DNA from 2 places in the Enterobacter sp. Li2LvB3 genome. Region 2 is predicted to be linked to the other one. Evidence: predicted binding sites of a transcription regulator. Region 2 holds the regulator's gene; the other holds the start of a gene.

Region 1 (8,766 bases), on a different contig from region 2:
CGATACCACAACAACGTGAATCCAGCACCGTCAGTTCCAGCCCTGGGATCAGGCGCAACAGTTCGAGCGTATAGAGCGACCATCCCATTTTTTCCATGTGGCAGGGAGTGTGATAGACCACTTTCAGCGGTAATTTGCCCAGCGGCAGAGTCTGTCCGCTATCGAGCTTGCGCCACAGAAAACGGGTCGCCAGTTCGATGTGTTCACGCAGTCCGCTGTTATCCACATCCAGCACGTGCGGATACTCATCGCGTAGCGTGAAGGTACAGGTGGAAGAGGTCGCCAGCACCGGAATACCTTTATCGACAATCGCCTCACGAAGCGACGTGACATTGCTTTTGGCCTGTTTACGTGCTTTATCGGTAAAACCGTTGGCAATCAACGGCACGCCGCAGCACTTCTCTTTGCTCAGCAGCTGCACGCCGGTGCCCATCGCATTCAGCACTTTCAGCAGATCTTTCCCCAGTTGCGGATGGTTGTAATTCACGTAGCAACCGTGGAAGAAGGCCACCTGATCGGCAAACTGCGCCTGTTTTGCCGCCACGGATTTGTACCATCGCCGGAAAGTGCCGTGGGAATACTTCGGCAGGCTACGATGGTGATCGATCTTAAGCGTGGCATCCAGCAGCTGGCGCACCGGTTTGAGCGATGTGGCGACATTTACCAGCGGAGCGAAAGGCGTTGAGACACTGCCCATCAGGTCGGTATGGCTGAGAATGGCATCGCGCAGCGTCGGCTTTTGCCGGCTGTAGCGCGCCCGCGCCCGCTGAATGATGTCGCCAATGTTGACATCTGACGGGCAGGCCACTTCACACCGTTTACAGTTGATACAGTACTTCAGCGCTTCATCGTACAGCGCGCCATCTTTCAGGCGCAGGCGTTCACCGTCTGGCCCGGCCTGCTTTGGCCCCGGATAGGCAGGGTTAACGCCGCTTACCGGGCAAACCGTGGTGCAGACCGTACATTTAATGCAGCTTTCAAAATGGGTGTCGTTCATTGTTCCGCCTCCGCGCGCTGGCAAATCTGTTCTGCAACACTGAGCGCCGTAATGGCACAAACACCGCCGCCACAGCCCTGGGCGATGGGATCGTATCCGCCCAGAATGGAACCGATGGCGTAGAGATTATCGATGGGCGCGCCTGATAACTGCGGGCGCAGGGTGTTATCGACAATGACGCCGAACTGCTGCCAGGGCTGTGGAGTGAAGAAATCGCTCTGATACCAGTCGGCACGGGACGTGCTTTGCCGGACATCCAGCCCCAGAATGGCTTCGCGGATGCCAGTGCGGCTGCTTAACAGCCCATTGCTGAAGAAACTCCCGCTGGCGAGTACGGCAAAACGGGTGCGCAGGGGAATATCAGCATGGTTTCGGGTCCAGACTTCACTGACTGCGCCGTCTTTCAGGGTGATATTTTTCACCTCATCTCCCGCCATCCAGATACCGCCCTGGGCGATGAACTGGCGTTGCAACTGGTTATGCAAACGAATGCCAGGCACGGACGGAGGCAGTGTGGGAAGTAAACCAACAGAGCATGGGAGACGGTCCGACAGCCAGCGCCAGAGCCGGTTGTCCGTTAAGCCAAAGCAGGCGGGCATAAACAGAGTGTCGTATTTTTCGCTGAGGGGTTTAAGCGCTTCAAACAGCAGCGGCCATTTGTCTTCGTTATCAAGCAGCCTGGCGATGTTGACCGCCCGAAATTCGCTCGGGTTTTCCCGCAGAACATCCAGTTCGGGCAGCTCGATTTCCGCCGTGTCGGCGCTGATACCCTGCTGGTTAAGCGAGGCCGCAGCAAGATGCGGCTGGAAATCGAGAAAACCGCTGATACCCACCACCAGCACGTGTCTGGCTTTGAATGGCGCGACGGGAACCTCTTCCGGGCTAAGCCAGGCACTACGCAGCGTGCCGAGCGGCGTCACCCGCTGATGGTTGAGCTGGGCGCTGCCCTGTAAGCGCGCGCCGCAAGTCGCCAGCAGGGTTTCGGTTTGATGGGCAAAACGGGTAACATTTTGTGCGCCAATCAGGGTGTAAGGGTGTTCAGGCGGCAGATTGTCGAGGGCTTTTAGCGGCGTGTGGACCAGCGAGCCGTCAGGCAACGCGCCCAGCAGATCCAGAGAGCCTGAAGAGAAGTGCAGGGCACTTTGGCCGCGAGTAATAATCGCACAGCGCAGGCCCTGCTGTGTCAGCCGGATACCGCAAAGCACACCTGCCAGCCCGCCGCCAACGATAACCGTATCAAATTTCATCGTGTTGTTCCTTCTCCAGACCGCAAAGCCCCTGGTAGACCCAGCGGGTGAATTCGCTTTCGCGCAGGGCATCGCCCCAGGCAACAGGCTGAATGCCTTTCCAGCGTTCGTTTAAAAAATCGCTGAGCTGAGCAAGCGACTGGGTTGAGGTGGTGGCGTGAAAACGTTGCAGCAGCCCGGCCGCGCGGCAGGCGCAAAGCTCGCCCTGACAGGTCCCCATGCCGACGCGCGTGCGGCGGCGTAAATCGAGCAGGTTATTCACCGTCAGGTTTTCAACCGCGTACTGCACTTCACCAGCGGTCACCGCCTCGCACTCGCACACCAGGCTTCGGCTAAGTCGCCCCTCACCGAGCCACGCTGGTGTCCGGTCACCGTGGCGATAGACCGCAGACCCACGCAGTGGCGCGGGCAATGAGATGATTTTTTGCAGCGTTTTTTCGGTGGATTGCTGTGATCCAGGGAGGGGCCTCTCTGCGGTAACGCAGGGCTCAGTATTGCCCAGTTTGCGACACACGGCGTCTGTGGCCCACTGCGCCATCAGACGGTAGGTCATCAGTTTACCGCCGGTGATGGTAATAAAGCCTTCCATGCCGTCGCGCTGTGCGTGATCGAGCAGCACAATGCCACGGCTGACGTTACGACCGCTGGGGTCGTTATCACTGGCAACCAGTGGGCGTACACCAGCATAAGCACGAAGAATACGAGTGCGGGCCATTACCGGGGCCAGCTTTTCCCCTTCGCGCAGCAGAATATCGACCTCTTCGGCGGTCACCCGGTTGTAATCAATCTCGCTGTAGTCAACGTGGGTTGAGGTGGTGCCAATCAACGAGATTGTGTCACCCGGCACCAGAATATCGGCGTCAGACGGTTTACGGCAGCGGTTAATGACATGGTTATTGATGCGGTGATCGAGGATCAGCAGCGAGCCTTTGGCCGGGAACATGCGGATGGATAAGTCGGCATATTCTGCAATGCGCTGCCCCCAGATCCCCGCCGCATTGACCACCACGGGAGCATACAGTTCGCTGTATTCATTATATTGCGGGTCAAACACCCGCACGCCGCACACGCTATCTCCCTTGCGGATAAGGCCAGTGACTTCATGTCCGGTCAGGATGCGGGCGCCATGCTCACGGGCATCCAGCATATTGGCGGCCGTGAGACGAAACGGATCCACGGTGCCGTCGGGGACTTTAACAGCACCCATCAGCGCCGGGTTTACAGAAGGCTCAAGGCGACGCGCCATGGCGGGATCTATCGCTTCGGCGTGAATACCCGCGGCAGTACAGGCCGTAAGAAAGGTGTGCTGGAACGCGAGATCATCTTCGGGAAGGGTGATGAACAGGCCATCGGTCGGTTCAATACAGTGGCGGGCGATGCGTTTGAGGATCTGGTTTTCGGCAATACACTCGCGCGCAGATTCACCGTCTGTGACGGCATACCGCGCGCCGCTGTGCAGCAAACCATGATTACGCCCGGTTGCGCCCGTTGCGATATCGTGACGCTCGAGTAGCGTCACATTTAACCCTCGCAGGGCGCAGTCGCGTGCGATACCTGCACCTGTTGCCCCACCGCCAATGATAATCACATCGCTATAGCGGGGATCGTGAATTGTCATTGTCTTCCCTCATGTTCGTTTTTTTACCATTTAGCCACATCAATTCTGTGGTTTGTTTGATTTCGAACATAATCGAGCAAGAATCGAAAGTGAAACGTGATTTCATGCGCCTTTTTTGCGCATCCTGTCATATTTCTGTAACAATCTGTGCGTTGTTTCACAGTAACAATCACTGTGATTTTTTAACATCGCCGCCTCTCTGGAGTTAGGGGGTAGATAACCCTCTGAAAATTCAAATACGGCCACGGAGGCTATCATGCTCAGTATCTTCAAACCTGCCCCACATCGGGCGCGTCTGCCAGAGGCAGAAATCGATCCGCTTTACCGTCGCCTGCGTTGGCAAATCTTCCTCGGGATTTTCTTCGGGTACGCGGCTTACTATCTGGTACGTAAGAACTTTGCGCTCGCCATGCCGTATCTGGTAGAGCAGGGTTTCTCGCGCGGTGACCTGGGGTTCGCGCTGTCCGGGATTTCAATTGCCTACGGTTTTTCTAAATTCATTATGGGGTCGGTGTCGGATCGTTCGAATCCGCGCGTTTTCTTGCCTGCCGGTCTGATTCTGGCGGCCGCAGTGATGTTGTTTATGGGCTTTGTGCCATGGGCGACGTCGAGCATTGCCGTTATGTTTGTGCTGCTGTTCCTGTGCGGCTGGTTCCAGGGGATGGGGTGGCCGCCGTGCGGACGTACCATGGTGCACTGGTGGTCGCAGAAAGAACGTGGCGGCATCGTGTCGGTGTGGAACTGTGCGCATAACGTGGGTGGCGGTATTCCGCCGCTGCTGTTCCTGCTGGGGATGGCCTGGTTCAACGACTGGAAAGCCGCACTCTACATGCCTGCCTTTGGCGCAATTGTGGTAGCCATTTTTGCCTTCGCGCTGATGCGCGATACGCCGCAGTCCTGCGGTCTGCCAGCGATTGAAGAGTATAAAAATGACTACCCGGATGATTACAGCGAGCAACACGAAGAAGAGCTGACGGCGAAACAGATCTTCATGAAGTATGTGCTGCCCAATAAACTGCTGTGGTACATCGCAGTGGCGAACGTGTTTGTCTACCTCTTGCGTTACGGCATCCTCGACTGGTCGCCAACTTACCTGAAAGAGGTTAAGCACTTCGCGCTGGATAAATCTTCCTGGGCTTACTTCCTGTATGAATATGCCGGGATCCCAGGCACGCTGCTGTGTGGGTGGATGTCGGACAAAGTGTTCAGAGGCAACCGTGGTGCCACGGGCGTGTTCTTTATGACCCTGGTGACCATCGCTACCGTGGTTTACTGGCTCAACCCGCCGGGCAACCCGGGTGTGGATATGGCCTGTATGATCGTAATTGGCTTCCTGATTTATGGCCCGGTGATGCTGATTGGCCTTCACGCGCTGGAGCTGGCACCGAAAAAAGCGGCAGGGACGGCAGCAGGCTTTACCGGGCTGTTTGGTTATCTGGGCGGCTCGGTCGCGGCGAGCGCCATTGTGGGCTATACCGTTGACTTCTTCGGCTGGGATGGCGGCTTTATGGTGATGATTGGCGGTAGCGTGCTGGCTGTACTGCTGCTGATTGTTGTGATGATTGGTGAAAAACGTCACCACGCTGAAGTGCTGGCGCGTCGTCGATAAGGAATATTACGATGAAATTGACGCAACTTGCGACCGGCCTGTTGCTGGCCGGTCTGATAACAGGCTCCGCACTGGCAGCCGATAAGATTGTTATTGCCCACCGTGGCGCGAGCGGTTACCTGCCGGAACACACGCTGCCGGCGAAAGCGATGGCCTATGCGCAGGGCGCGGATTACCTGGAGCAGGATCTGGTGATGACGAAGGACGACCAACTGGTTGTCCTGCATGACCACTATCTTGACCGTGTGACAGATGTGGCCGAACGTTTCCCGGATCGCGCCCGTAAAGACGGGCGCTATTACGCCATCGACTTCACGCTGGCGGAGATTCGCTCGCTGAAATTTACCGAAGGCTTTGAGATTGAAAACGGCAAGAAAGTGCAGGTCTATCCGGGACGTTTCCCGATGGGCAAATCTGATTTCCGCATTCATACCTTCGAAGAGGAGATAGAGTTTGTTCAGGGGCTGAACCACTCGACGGGCAAAAACATTGGCATCTACCCGGAAATAAAAGCGCCGTGGTTCCATCATCAGGAAGGCAAGGACATTGCTGCCAGAACGCTGGAGGTACTGAAGAAGTACGGCTACACCAGCAAACAGGACAAAGTCTATCTGCAATGTTTTGATGCCGCTGAACTGAAGCGCATTAAAACCGAGCTGGAGCCAAAAATGGGGATGAACCTCAATCTGGTGCAGCTGATTGCGTATACCGACTGGAATGAAACCCAGGAGAAACAGCCAGACGGGAAGTGGGTGAACTACAACTACGACTGGATGTTTAAGCCTGGCGCGATGAAGCAGATTGCGCAGTACGCCGACGGCATCGGGCCGGATTACCATATGCTGGTGGCTGAAGGTTCAACGCCGGGCCACGTGAAGCTGACGGCGATGGTGAAAGAAGCACACGCCAGCAAAATGCAGGTGCATCCGTATACGGTGCGTGCAGACCAGTTGCCAGAGTATGCGACGGACGTAAACCAGCTTTACGACGTGTTGTATAACCAGGCGGGTGTGGACGGGTTGTTTACGGATTTCCCGGATAAAGCAGTAACGTTCTTAAAATAGAAAAAGGGCCGTAAGGCCCTTTTTTTACATCTCGATTTCGATATCGCCTTTTGCCCGGCAGCAGCAGGGCAAAATTTCCCCTTCGTTGATAAAGGCCAGCGGTTCGGTCAGCCAGTCGACCTGGCCTGCGACCAGGCGGCAGCGGCAGGAGCCGCAATACCCGGCACGACACTGGTACTCTACCTCAACCTGATGCGCTTCAAGCGCCACCAGCAGAGAAGGGTGCTCTTCCTGGCACAGCACTTCTGTACCAGAAAGACTGAGCGTTACGCGTGTCATCAGAGCTGGAAGTTGCTCAGGTCGTCAGTATCCACTTCAGCGTCAATCTGACCGACAAGATAAGAACTCACTTCCACTTCCTGCGGCGCAACCTGCACGTTATCGGATACCAGCCAGGTGTTGATCCATGGGATCGGGTTGGAGCGGGTCTGGAACGGCAGATCAAGGCCAACAGCCTGCATACGGATGTTGGTAATGTACTCAACATACTGGCACAGAATGTCTTTGTTCAGGCCGATCATGGAGCCATCGCGGAACAGGTAATCTGCCCACTCTTTCTCTTGCTGTGCAGCCAGTACAAACAGGTCGTAGCACTCCTGCTTGCACTCTTCGGCGATTTCCGCCATTTCCGGGTCGTCCGCGCCGCTGCGCAGCAGGTTCAGCATATGCTGAGTGCCGGTCAGGTGCAGGGCTTCGTCACGGGCGATCAGACGGATGATTTTAGCGTTACCTTCCATCAGTTTGCGCTCAGCGAAAGCGAAGGAGCAGGCGAAGCTTACGTAAAAGCGAATGGCTTCCAGCGCGTTTACGCTCATCAGGCACAGGTACAGTTGCTTTTTCAGTGCGCGCAGGTTCACGGTAATGGTTTTGCCATTCACGTTGTGCGTGCCTTCGCCCAGCAGATGCCAGTAGCTGGTCATCTCGATAAGCTCATCGTAGTAGTGCGCAATACCTTCCGCACGTTTCTGGATCTGCTCGTTGGTGACGATATCGTCAAACACCACCGCCGGATCGTTAACGATATTGCGGATGATATGGGTGTAAGAGCGGGAGTGGATCGTCTCTGAGAACGCCCAGGTTTCAACCCAGGTTTCCAGTTCTGGAATCGAGATCAGCGGCAGCAGCGCTACGTTCGGGCTACGACCCTGAATAGAGTCCAGCAGCGTCTGGTACTTCAGGTTGCTGAGGAAGATATGCTTTTCGTGATCCGGCAGAGCCTGGAAATCAATACGATCGCGGGAAACGTCAACTTCTTCCGGGCGCCAGAAGAAGGAGAGTTGCTTTTCGATCAGCTTTTCGAAGATGTCATATTTTTGCTGATCGTAGCGTGCCACGTTGACCGGCTGGCCGAAGAACATCGGCTCTTTGAGCTGGTCGTTTTTCGTCTGTGAAAAGGTGGTATATGCCATGAATTGGAGTCCTGTCTTACGAAATAAAGGCGGGGATATCCCCGCCCTTCATTAGATCTTACATGCGCCGCTTTCGCAGCCATCGTCCTGAATTGACGGTACCATGTCGTCCTGGGCGTCTTCAGCACCATCACGGGTGTTGTGATAGTACAGGGTTTTCACGCCAAATTTATAGGCAGTGAGCAGGTCTTTCAGCAGTTGCTGCATCGGAACCTTGCCAGACGGGAAGCGCGTTGGGTCATAGTTGGTATTCGCAGAGATCGACTGGTCGATAAACTTCTGCATGATACCCACCAGCTGCAGGTAACCGTCGTTGTTTGGCATTTCCCACAGCAGCTCGTAGTTGTTGCCCAGCGTTTCGTAATCTGGCACCACCTGACGCAGAACGCCGTCTTTCGATGCTTTGATGCTCACATGGCCGCGTGGTGGCTCAATACCGTTGGTGGCGTTAGAGATCTGCGAAGAGGTCTCGGACGGCATCAGGGCAGAGAGCGTAGAGTTACGCAGGCCGTGCGTTTTGATGGACTCGCGCAAACCTTCCCAGTCGAGGTGCAGCGGTTCGCTGACGATCGCATCCAGGTCTTTCTTATAGGTGTCGATTGGCAGAATGCCTTTCGCGTAAGTGGTTTCGTTAAACCACGGACACGCACCTTGCTCTTTCGCCAGCTCGTTGGACGCTTTCATCAGGTAATACTGAATTGCTTCAAACGTCTGGTGGGTCAGGTTGTTGGCGCTGCCGTCAGAGTAACGCTTGCCGTTTTTCGCCAGCCAGTAGGCGAAGTTGATCACGCCAATACCCAGGGTACGACGACCCATTGCGCC
Region 2 (8,766 bases):
GACGGTTATCGCTGTCCTGCTTAAGCTGCTGGCGGATTTCACCCTGGTGAGTGGTATTGTCGCGTAACCTCTGCGCCAGCTGTTGCAGTTGTGCCTGCAAGCCAGGGACATCGCAGTCAGCCCCTTCCGGGCGCAGTTGCAGGTGTCCTTGCAGCTGATGATTCGCTTGCCCAAAGAGTGCTGTTGCCTGCTGATTCTGGTTTTCCAGCGTTTGTTTCAGTTGTTCAAGGCGAAGATACGTGTCGTTATCCAGAAGCGCGGACAGGAATGCCTCCTGATCGGCAAAAGTACTTGCTGCCAGTGCGGTTGCAAACTGAGTCTGCGACTGCTGCATACGCTCACTTTCCAGCCCTTCCTGCTGCTGGAGAGTTGCAAGCTGGCTTTGCAGGGAGACGCACTCATTGTGAATGTCGCGCCAGTTATCCGGGATAATAGTGTCGGCCTCTGCGCTATCAGCCTCAGGCAGCGTATCAAGCAGTGGCGTCAGGGCGTTAATACGCTCTTGTATGGCGCTGTGTCGGGTTTGATTTTCCTGCCAGCGCGATAATTCGTTTTCGCGCTCGGTCAGCCAGACTGCTTCAGCACCCTCTTCAGGCACGTTCAGTGACAGCGTGCTCAGCATATGTTCCAGCGTCTGGCGGGTTGCGGCCCACTGTTGCTGGTACTGCCGCTGCTGCTCTTCCTGCTCGTTGAGCTGCTTTTGCAGCGTCAGGCGCTGGCTCAACTGATAAAGCTGGCGCTCGTAGTGTTCCTGCTCGTTCATCCACGGGGTGATATCATCCTGAATATTCAGATGAATATTCAGCGTGCCGCACACCTCTTGCCACTCGTTAGTAAGTGATTGCTCTTCCTGAGATAAGGTTTGCGCCTCAGCTGTTTCGCGCTGGATCTGCTGGGTCAGGGCGTTAACCTGCCCCAGAACCAGCAAACCTTCCTCTTTCAGCGCCGCGACTTCTTTTGCCAGCTCGTCGCGGCGACGCTGGCTGGCACTGAGTTCCAGCGCCTGATATTCCGTTACCGCCGGATGCGTTGTTGAACCGCACAGCGGGCAAGGGTGCCCGGCCTGTAACTGGGCGCGTTCGGCTTCCAGACTTTTGATTTTCTCTTCTTGCCTGCAAAGCTGTTCGACATCCAGATAGTGCTGGTTTTTTTCCTTGTATTGCTGCCTGCGTAGCGCGAGGGTGTCATTGAGTGTCACCTGCTCAGCCTGGGCTTTTTGCACGCTTTCGCCATATTGTGCCAGGTGTTTTTGTAGTGGCTGATAGCGCGCGTGGAGTGTTGTCAGGCGCTGGCGTGCGGTGCGCGACTGGGCTTGCTGCTCCATCGCCACCGCAACCTCTTCGGTCGTCATCGTCAGGCTGCTTACCGGCAAACCGGCCAGCTTTTGACGCAGTTCCGCGAGGCGGGCGGTGAGTGCAACAAGCTGATGTTTATCACGACTCAACTGGGTGAAATGGGCACGCCATCCGGCAATTTCCTGGCCCCACTGGCGAAAACGCTCGTTCCCGGCAAGCCACTGGGCGAGCGTTGTCAGGTCAGTTTGCAGTTGTTCGCGAGTGCGTAACGCGCCGTTGCGCACTCGCGCCCGCTGTGCGTTTCTTGCCTGTAAGCGAGTATTTACTTCAACAATTTGCTGCTGTGTCTGCGCGAGGCGAGTGGTCTGCTCGCGCTGGCTCTCCCAGAGCGGACGCAGCGCAGCAGCAGGCTGCGCAAGCTGAAGTTTTGCCAGCTCCGGCCCGGCATCAGCCAGTGCCTGTTGTGCTTGCTGCTGCAAGGCCGTGGCACGCTGCTGTTCACGCAGCAGCTCATCATGACGCGTAAGCCACTGAAAGACTTGCTGTTGACTCTGCTGTTGCGCCAGCAGGGCTTTCTCTTCGTCAGTAAGTACCTGCAAACTTTGCTGCAGCTGTTGTTGCTGCTCTTCACTTAGGAGCACCACGCCAGCGGCCTGGGCCTCACACATCTCCAGGGCGCTACGGGCTGCCTTGTGTTGTTCAAAAACCCGTGCTGAAATCTGGCCGTAGATCTCAGTGCCGGTCAGCTCTTCCAGCAGTTCGGCGCGATCGCCGGGTTTCGCATTAAGAAAGGCAGCAAATTGCCCCTGAGAGAGCAGCATCGAGCGGGTAAAACGATCGTAATCCAGGCCCGTCAGGGCAGCGGTTTGTTCAAGCTTGTCCGTCACTTTATCGGCAAGGATTTTACCGTCTTCACAGCGCGCCAGCTCCACGCGCGGGGCCTGTAAGTTGCCGTCTGGCTGGTTACGCGCCCGGTTCTGGCTCCAGAAAGCGCGGTAAGCCGTGCCTTTTACTTCGAACTCTACTTCCGCCAGACACTCGGCGGTATCGCGCGTCATCAGGTCATTTTGCGCCTGAGAGACTTTTTGCAGGCGCGGCGTTTCGTGGTACAGCGCAAGGCAAATGGCATCCAGCAGCGTGGTTTTACCTGCCCCGGTGGCACCGGTAATTGCAAATAAACCGTTGCTGGCGAAAGGTTCAGCGGTAAAGTCGATTTTCCACTCACCCTTGAGTGAGTTGAGGTTTTTCAGACGCAGACTCAGGATTTTCATGCGTTCTCTTCCTCGTCATTCAGTGAGTGCAGTGTATGGGCGAACAGCTCGTTCAGCCTGGCGCGTTTTGCATCGTCCATTTCTTCCTGGGCCAACCGGCGTTCAAAAACCTCTTCGACCTTCAGCTCGCTCAGCGTTTCGCGCTGAGCGCTCAACAGGATTTTCTCGCGCTGTTCGCGGCTACGGCGCACCAGCAACACCTCGACGGGCAAATCTTCCGTTAAGGCCTGAATTTTACGCTGCATATCATGCAGATATTCATCGGTGGTGATTTCGATATCCAGCCAGACCGGCGGTTCTTGCGCCGCGCCACGCCACTGCTCAAGCTGAGTGGTGATGGCTGCCTGGTCGCCTTTGAGCACCGCGAGCGGTTGGGTGACCGGGACGTCCAGCGTATCGACGGCGCTGAGCTTGCCAGCGGTAAACGTCACCAGATGCACGGATTTGGCTTTGCCCGTCTCGTCAAAACTCAGGGAAATCGGGGAGCCGCAATAGCGAATATGTTCGCTACCGCCAATCATCTGCGCGCGGTGAATATGCCCCAGCGCGATGTAATCCGCAGGCGGGAAGTTTTGCGCCGGGAAAGCATCAAGCGTGCCGATATAAATGTCACGTACTGCGTCACTTTTGCTCGCCCCAACGGTAGTCAAATGTCCGGTGGCAATCACGGGGATCGCCTGTTCACCGCGAAGGGCGCAGGCTGCTTCATACTGCTGGTGGTAGTAGTCGGTTATGCTCTGCAACAGGTGCTGCTGCTTTTCACCGCCGGAAAGCCCGGCCTGACTCTGAACGATATCTCTCGGACGTAAAAAAGGCACCGGACACAGTACCGCACCCGGCGTCCCGTCGCGTTTTTTCAGGATCTGCGGGGCGTGCCCGGCGCTGGCGACGACCGTCGTGTTGAGGAACGCGAGAATATCGCGGGATTCATTCAGCGTTGCCACGGAGTCGTGGTTACCCGCAACAATCACCAGATGACAGCCGGTTTGCTGTAAGTTAACGACAAAACGGTTATACAGTTCGCGCGCATAGCTTGGCGGTTGCCCGGTATCAAAAATATCACCGGCAACGATGATGGCATCAACCTGGTGCAACTGAGCAGTTTCCAGCAGCCAGTTCAGGAAGGCTTCATGTTCTGCGGCGCGGCTTTTGCTGTAAAAATTTTGACCCAGATGCCAGTCCGAGGTGTGAAGTATGCGCATAACGGTTCCGTGGCAAAAAAATGAGGATAGGATTATAAACTTTCAGAGAACGGAAAATAACCGCTGTAATAAAACAACAGTTTGCCATTTATAGTGGTAATGTTTTTCATAAATCTGTCATAAATCTGACGCATAATGACGCCGCATTACAAACTTGTAACTTAAATAAGATAAGACAGGGCAAAGTATGGCGAGACGTATTCTGGTCGTAGAAGATGAAGCTCCGATCCGTGAAATGGTGTGCTTCGTGCTCGAACAAAATGGCTTTCAGCCGGTAGAAGCTGAAGATTATGACAGCGCGGTGAATCAACTTAACGAACCCTGGCCTGATTTGATTTTGCTTGACTGGATGCTGCCTGGCGGCTCGGGATTGCAGTTCATCAAACACATTAAACGTGAAGCGATGACCCGCGATATTCCGGTTGTCATGCTCACGGCGCGCGGTGAAGAAGAAGATCGTGTGCGCGGTCTGGAAACAGGCGCTGACGATTACATCACTAAACCATTCTCTCCTAAAGAACTGGTCGCCCGTATTAAAGCGGTGATGCGCCGTATTTCGCCGATGGCGGTGGAAGAGGTGATTGAGATGCAGGGCTTAAGTCTTGATCCAACGTCACACCGGGTGATGACCGGCGAAAACCCACTCGATATGGGGCCGACCGAATTCAAGTTATTGCATTTCTTTATGACTCACCCTGAGCGTGTCTATAGCCGTGAGCAGTTGCTGAATAACGTCTGGGGGACTAACGTCTATGTCGAAGACCGGACGGTTGATGTCCATATTCGCCGCTTGCGTAAAGCGCTGGAGCTGAGCGGCCACGATCGTATGGTGCAGACGGTCCGCGGCACGGGTTATCGTTTCTCGACCCGTTTCTGAACAATGACAGGAGTGTGACGCGTGCTGGAACGTCTGTCATGGAAAAGGCTCGTTTTTGAACTCATTCTTTGTTGTATCCCGGCCCTCATTCTGGGGGCATTCGTTGGACATTTGCCGTGGTTTTTACTGGCTGCGGTCACCGGGCTGCTAATTTGGCATTTCTGGAACTTACTGCGCCTTTCCTGGTGGCTGTGGGTTGACCGCAGTATGACGCCTCCGCCGGGAAGCGGAAGCTGGGAGCCGCTGCTCTACGGCCTGCATCAGATGCAGATGCGTAATAAAAAGCGCCGTCGTGAGCTGGGTAGCCTGATCAAACGTTTTCGCAGTGGCGCGGAGTCGCTGCCGGATGCGGTCATTCTGACCACCGAAGAAGGGACTATCTTCTGGTGTAATGGCCTGGCGCAACAGCTGCTTGGGCTGCGCTGGCCGGATGATAATGGCCAGAATATCCTTAACCTTCTGCGTTACCCTGAATTTACGCAGTATCTGAAAAAACGTGACTTCACCCGCCCGCATAATCTGAAACTGAACAATGGTCGTCACCTTGAGATCCGCGTGATGCCCTACAGCGACCAGCAGTGGTTAATGGTGGCGCGCGACGTAACGCAGATGCACCAGCTGGAAGGGGCGCGACGTAATTTCTTTGCCAACGTCAGCCACGAATTGCGCACGCCGTTAACGGTGCTGCAGGGCTATCTGGAGATGATGCAGGAGCAAACGCTGGAAGGGGCGCCACGCGAAAAAGCGCTGCATACCATGCGTGAGCAAACGCACCGGATGGAAGGGCTGGTGAAACAGCTTCTGACGTTATCGAAAATAGAGGCCGCCCCGACGCTTGCGTTGAATGACACTATCGACGTGCCGATGATGCTGCGCGTTGTAGAGCGCGAAGCGCAGACCTTGAGCCATAAAAAACATCAACTGACCTTTGAGGTTGATAATGGCCTGAAAGTACTGGGCAGCGAGGATGAGTTGCGTAGCGCCATTTCTAACCTGGTCTATAACGCGGTAAATCACACGCCAGAAGGGACGCATATTGTGGTGCGCTGGCAACATACCCCGACAGGTGCGGAGTTTAGCGTTGAGGACAACGGGCCAGGTATTTCGCCGGAACACCTGCCTCGCCTGACCGAACGCTTCTATCGTGTTGATAAAGCGCGCTCGCGCCAGACCGGAGGAAGCGGTCTGGGGTTGGCGATTGTGAAACATGCGGTCAATCATCATGAAAGTCGTCTCGATATTCAGAGCACGCTGGGGAAAGGAACTCGTTTCAGTTTCGTTATCCCGGAACGATTAATTGCCAAAAAAATCGCCTGACAACAGGCGTGTCATTTTTCCTTTCCACGGGCCAGCCATTGCTGGCCCGTTTGCTTTGCGGCCAAGTAAAACCTGAGTGAATTTTATACGCCCGATGCTTTTTTGTTCGCATGATTAGCCATGGGTTTTTCTTATAAATAGCGTATTGTGCTGGCCTGATTTTTCATACTGGCATATTGTTCTGGTTTCACGATCCCATCTTGCCTTTAAACGTTATAAGCGTTTAAATTGCCCCCCAGATACTGTCAGACCGACTGTATTTGCGTGGTAAATCGAAAAACTATTCTTCTCCACGCCAGGACGGGAGAATTTCCCGCTGAAATTGAGCAAGTTTTCCGCTGTATTGTCCCGTCAGGGATGGCGAAAATCTCAACGTTTTCAACACCACATCCACAGGCAGTAAGGTTTTATGACCCATCACTTAAAATCGCGTGACATCATCGCGCTGGGCTTTATGACATTTGCGCTGTTCGTTGGCGCAGGCAACATCATTTTCCCTCCAATGGTCGGCTTACAGGCGGGTGAACACGTCTGGACTGCTGCGTTTGGTTTCCTGATTACTGCCGTGGGTCTACCGGTACTGACCATCGTTGCGCTGGCGAAAGTCGGCGGCGGCGTTGATAGCCTCAGCACACCGATCGGTAAAGTGGCTGGCGTTCTGCTGGCGACGGTCTGCTATCTGGCTGTTGGCCCACTGTTTGCGACCCCGCGTACGGCAACGGTCTCTTTTGAAGTGGGGATTGCTCCGCTGACCGGCGACGGTGCGATGCCGCTGTTTATCTACAGCCTGGTGTACTTCGCGATTGTCATTCTGGTTTCTCTTTATCCGGGCAAGCTGCTGGATACCGTGGGGAACTTCCTGGCGCCAATGAAAATTGTGGCGCTGATCGTGCTGGCCGTTGCGGCTATCATCTGGCCGGCTGGCCCTATCAGCGATGCGATGGATGCCTATAAAAATGCGGCGTTCTCCAACGGTTTTGTGAACGGTTATCTGACCATGGATACGCTGGGCGCGATGGTGTTTGGTATCGTTATTGTGAACGCGGCGCGTTCCCGTGGCGTGACCGAAGCGCGTCTGCTGACCCGCTATACCATCTGGGCTGGCCTGATGGCCGGTGTGGGCCTGACGCTGCTGTATCTGGCGCTGTTCCGCCTGGGTTCAGATAGCGCTATGCTGGTTGAACAGAACGCGAACGGTGCGGCTATCCTTCATGCTTACGTGCAGCACACCTTCGGTGGTGCGGGCAGCATGTTGCTTGCGGTGCTGATTTTCCTGGCGTGTCTGGTGACGGCCGTTGGCCTGACCTGCGCGTGCGCTGAGTTCTTTGCTCAGTATCTGCCGCTCTCTTACCGCTCGCTGGTGTTTATTCTGGGCATTTTCTCAATGGCGGTATCGAATCTGGGGCTGAGCCACCTGATTCAGGTTTCCATTCCGGTGCTGACGGCCATTTATCCGCCGTGCATTGTGCTGGTGGTGTTGAGCTTTACTCGTCCGTGGTGGAATAATTCATCCCGAATTATTGCGCCGGCCATGTTTATCAGCCTTCTTTTTGGTATCCTTGACGGAATCAAAGCATCAGCATTCAGTGAAATGCTGCCAGCCTGGACACAGCGTCTGCCGCTGTCCGAACAGGGTCTGGCATGGCTGATGCCTACCGTTGTAGCGCTGGTTCTGGCCGTTATCTGGGACCGTGCAGCAGGGCGTCAGGTTACATCTAACGCGCATTAATCAACGGCAACAAACTGTTTAACCACGGGGCTTAAGGCCCCGTGGTTTTTTGTTTTTTTCGTGTTGAATGGCAAGATTTAAATGGAAAGTACTAACAAACTCAAACGTGGACTGAGCACCCGCCACATCCGCTTTATGGCACTTGGTTCAGCTATCGGTACGGGTCTTTTTTATGGCTCGGCAGATGCCATCAAAATGGCCGGTCCAAGCGTTCTGTTGGCCTACATCATTGGTGGCGTGGCGGCGTATATCATCATGCGAGCGCTGGGCGAAATGTCCGTGCATAACCCTTCTGCAAGTTCCTTTTCTCGTTACGCGCAAGATAACTTAGGCCCGCTGGCAGGCTACATCACCGGCTGGACATACTGTTTTGAGATCCTGATAGTGGCGATTGCCGATGTCACTGCCTTCGGCATTTACATGGGGGTCTGGTTCCCGACTGTACCGCACTGGATTTGGGTACTAAGCGTGGTGTTGATCATCTGCGCCATTAACCTGATGAGCGTGAAGGTGTTTGGTGAGCTGGAGTTCTGGTTCTCCTTCTTTAAAGTTGCCACCATTATCATCATGATTGCGGCCGGTTTTGGCATCATCATCTGGGGTATTGGTAACGGCGGTCAGCCAACCGGTATTCATAACCTGTGGAGCAACGGCGGCTTCTTTAGCAACGGCTGGCTCGGCATGGTGATGTCTTTGCAAATGGTGATGTTTGCGTACGGCGGTATTGAGATTATCGGCATCACCGCAGGTGAAGCGAAAGACCCGGAGAAATCCATCCCGCGTGCCATCAATTCAGTGCCGATGCGTATTCTGGTGTTCTACGTGGGTACGCTGTTTGTCATTATGTCTATTTACCCGTGGAACCAGGTGGGCACCGATGGTAGTCCGTTTGTCCTGACTTTCCAGCACCTGGGGATCACGTTTGCGGCCAGTATTCTGAACTTCGTGGTGCTGACGGCCTCGCTTTCTGCAATTAACAGCGATGTGTTTGGCGTGGGGCGTATGCTGCACGGAATGGCAGAGCAGGGCAGTGCACCAAAAGTCTTTGCGAAAACCTCTCGTCGCGGTATTCCGT

What was found. The regulator PhoB, encoded in region 2, activates phosphate uptake and scavenging genes when phosphate is short. The targets are predictions, from matches to a motif close to CTGTCATAAAACTGNCNNAT.
Region 1: a site for PhoB is predicted at 3,987-4,006, ahead of glpT (glycerol-3-phosphate transporter). Genes of this name have one in related genera too.

What each region holds. Positions count from the first base shown of each region.
Region 1 is NZ_JBSICG010000018.1:38,219-46,984, forward strand. Features, by position in the region: gene glpC (anaerobic glycerol-3-phosphate dehydrogenase subunit GlpC) at 1-997, opposite strand, end outside; gene glpB (glycerol-3-phosphate dehydrogenase subunit GlpB) at 994-2,244, opposite strand; gene glpA (anaerobic glycerol-3-phosphate dehydrogenase subunit A) at 2,234-3,862, opposite strand; gene glpT (glycerol-3-phosphate transporter) at 4,119-5,471, shown strand; gene glpQ (glycerophosphodiester phosphodiesterase) at 5,483-6,535, shown strand; gene yfaE (class I ribonucleotide reductase maintenance protein YfaE) at 6,560-6,814, opposite strand; gene nrdB (class Ia ribonucleoside-diphosphate reductase subunit beta) at 6,814-7,944, opposite strand; gene nrdA (class 1a ribonucleoside-diphosphate reductase subunit alpha) at 7,996-8,766, opposite strand, start outside.
Region 2 is NZ_JBSICG010000013.1:24,743-33,508, forward strand. Features, by position in the region: gene sbcC (exonuclease subunit SbcC) at 1-2,566, opposite strand, end outside; gene sbcD (exonuclease subunit SbcD) at 2,563-3,768, opposite strand; gene phoB (phosphate response regulator transcription factor PhoB) at 3,956-4,645, shown strand; gene phoR (phosphate regulon sensor histidine kinase PhoR) at 4,667-5,962, shown strand; gene brnQ (branched-chain amino acid transporter carrier protein BrnQ) at 6,372-7,691, shown strand; gene proY (proline-specific permease ProY) at 7,773-8,766, shown strand, end outside.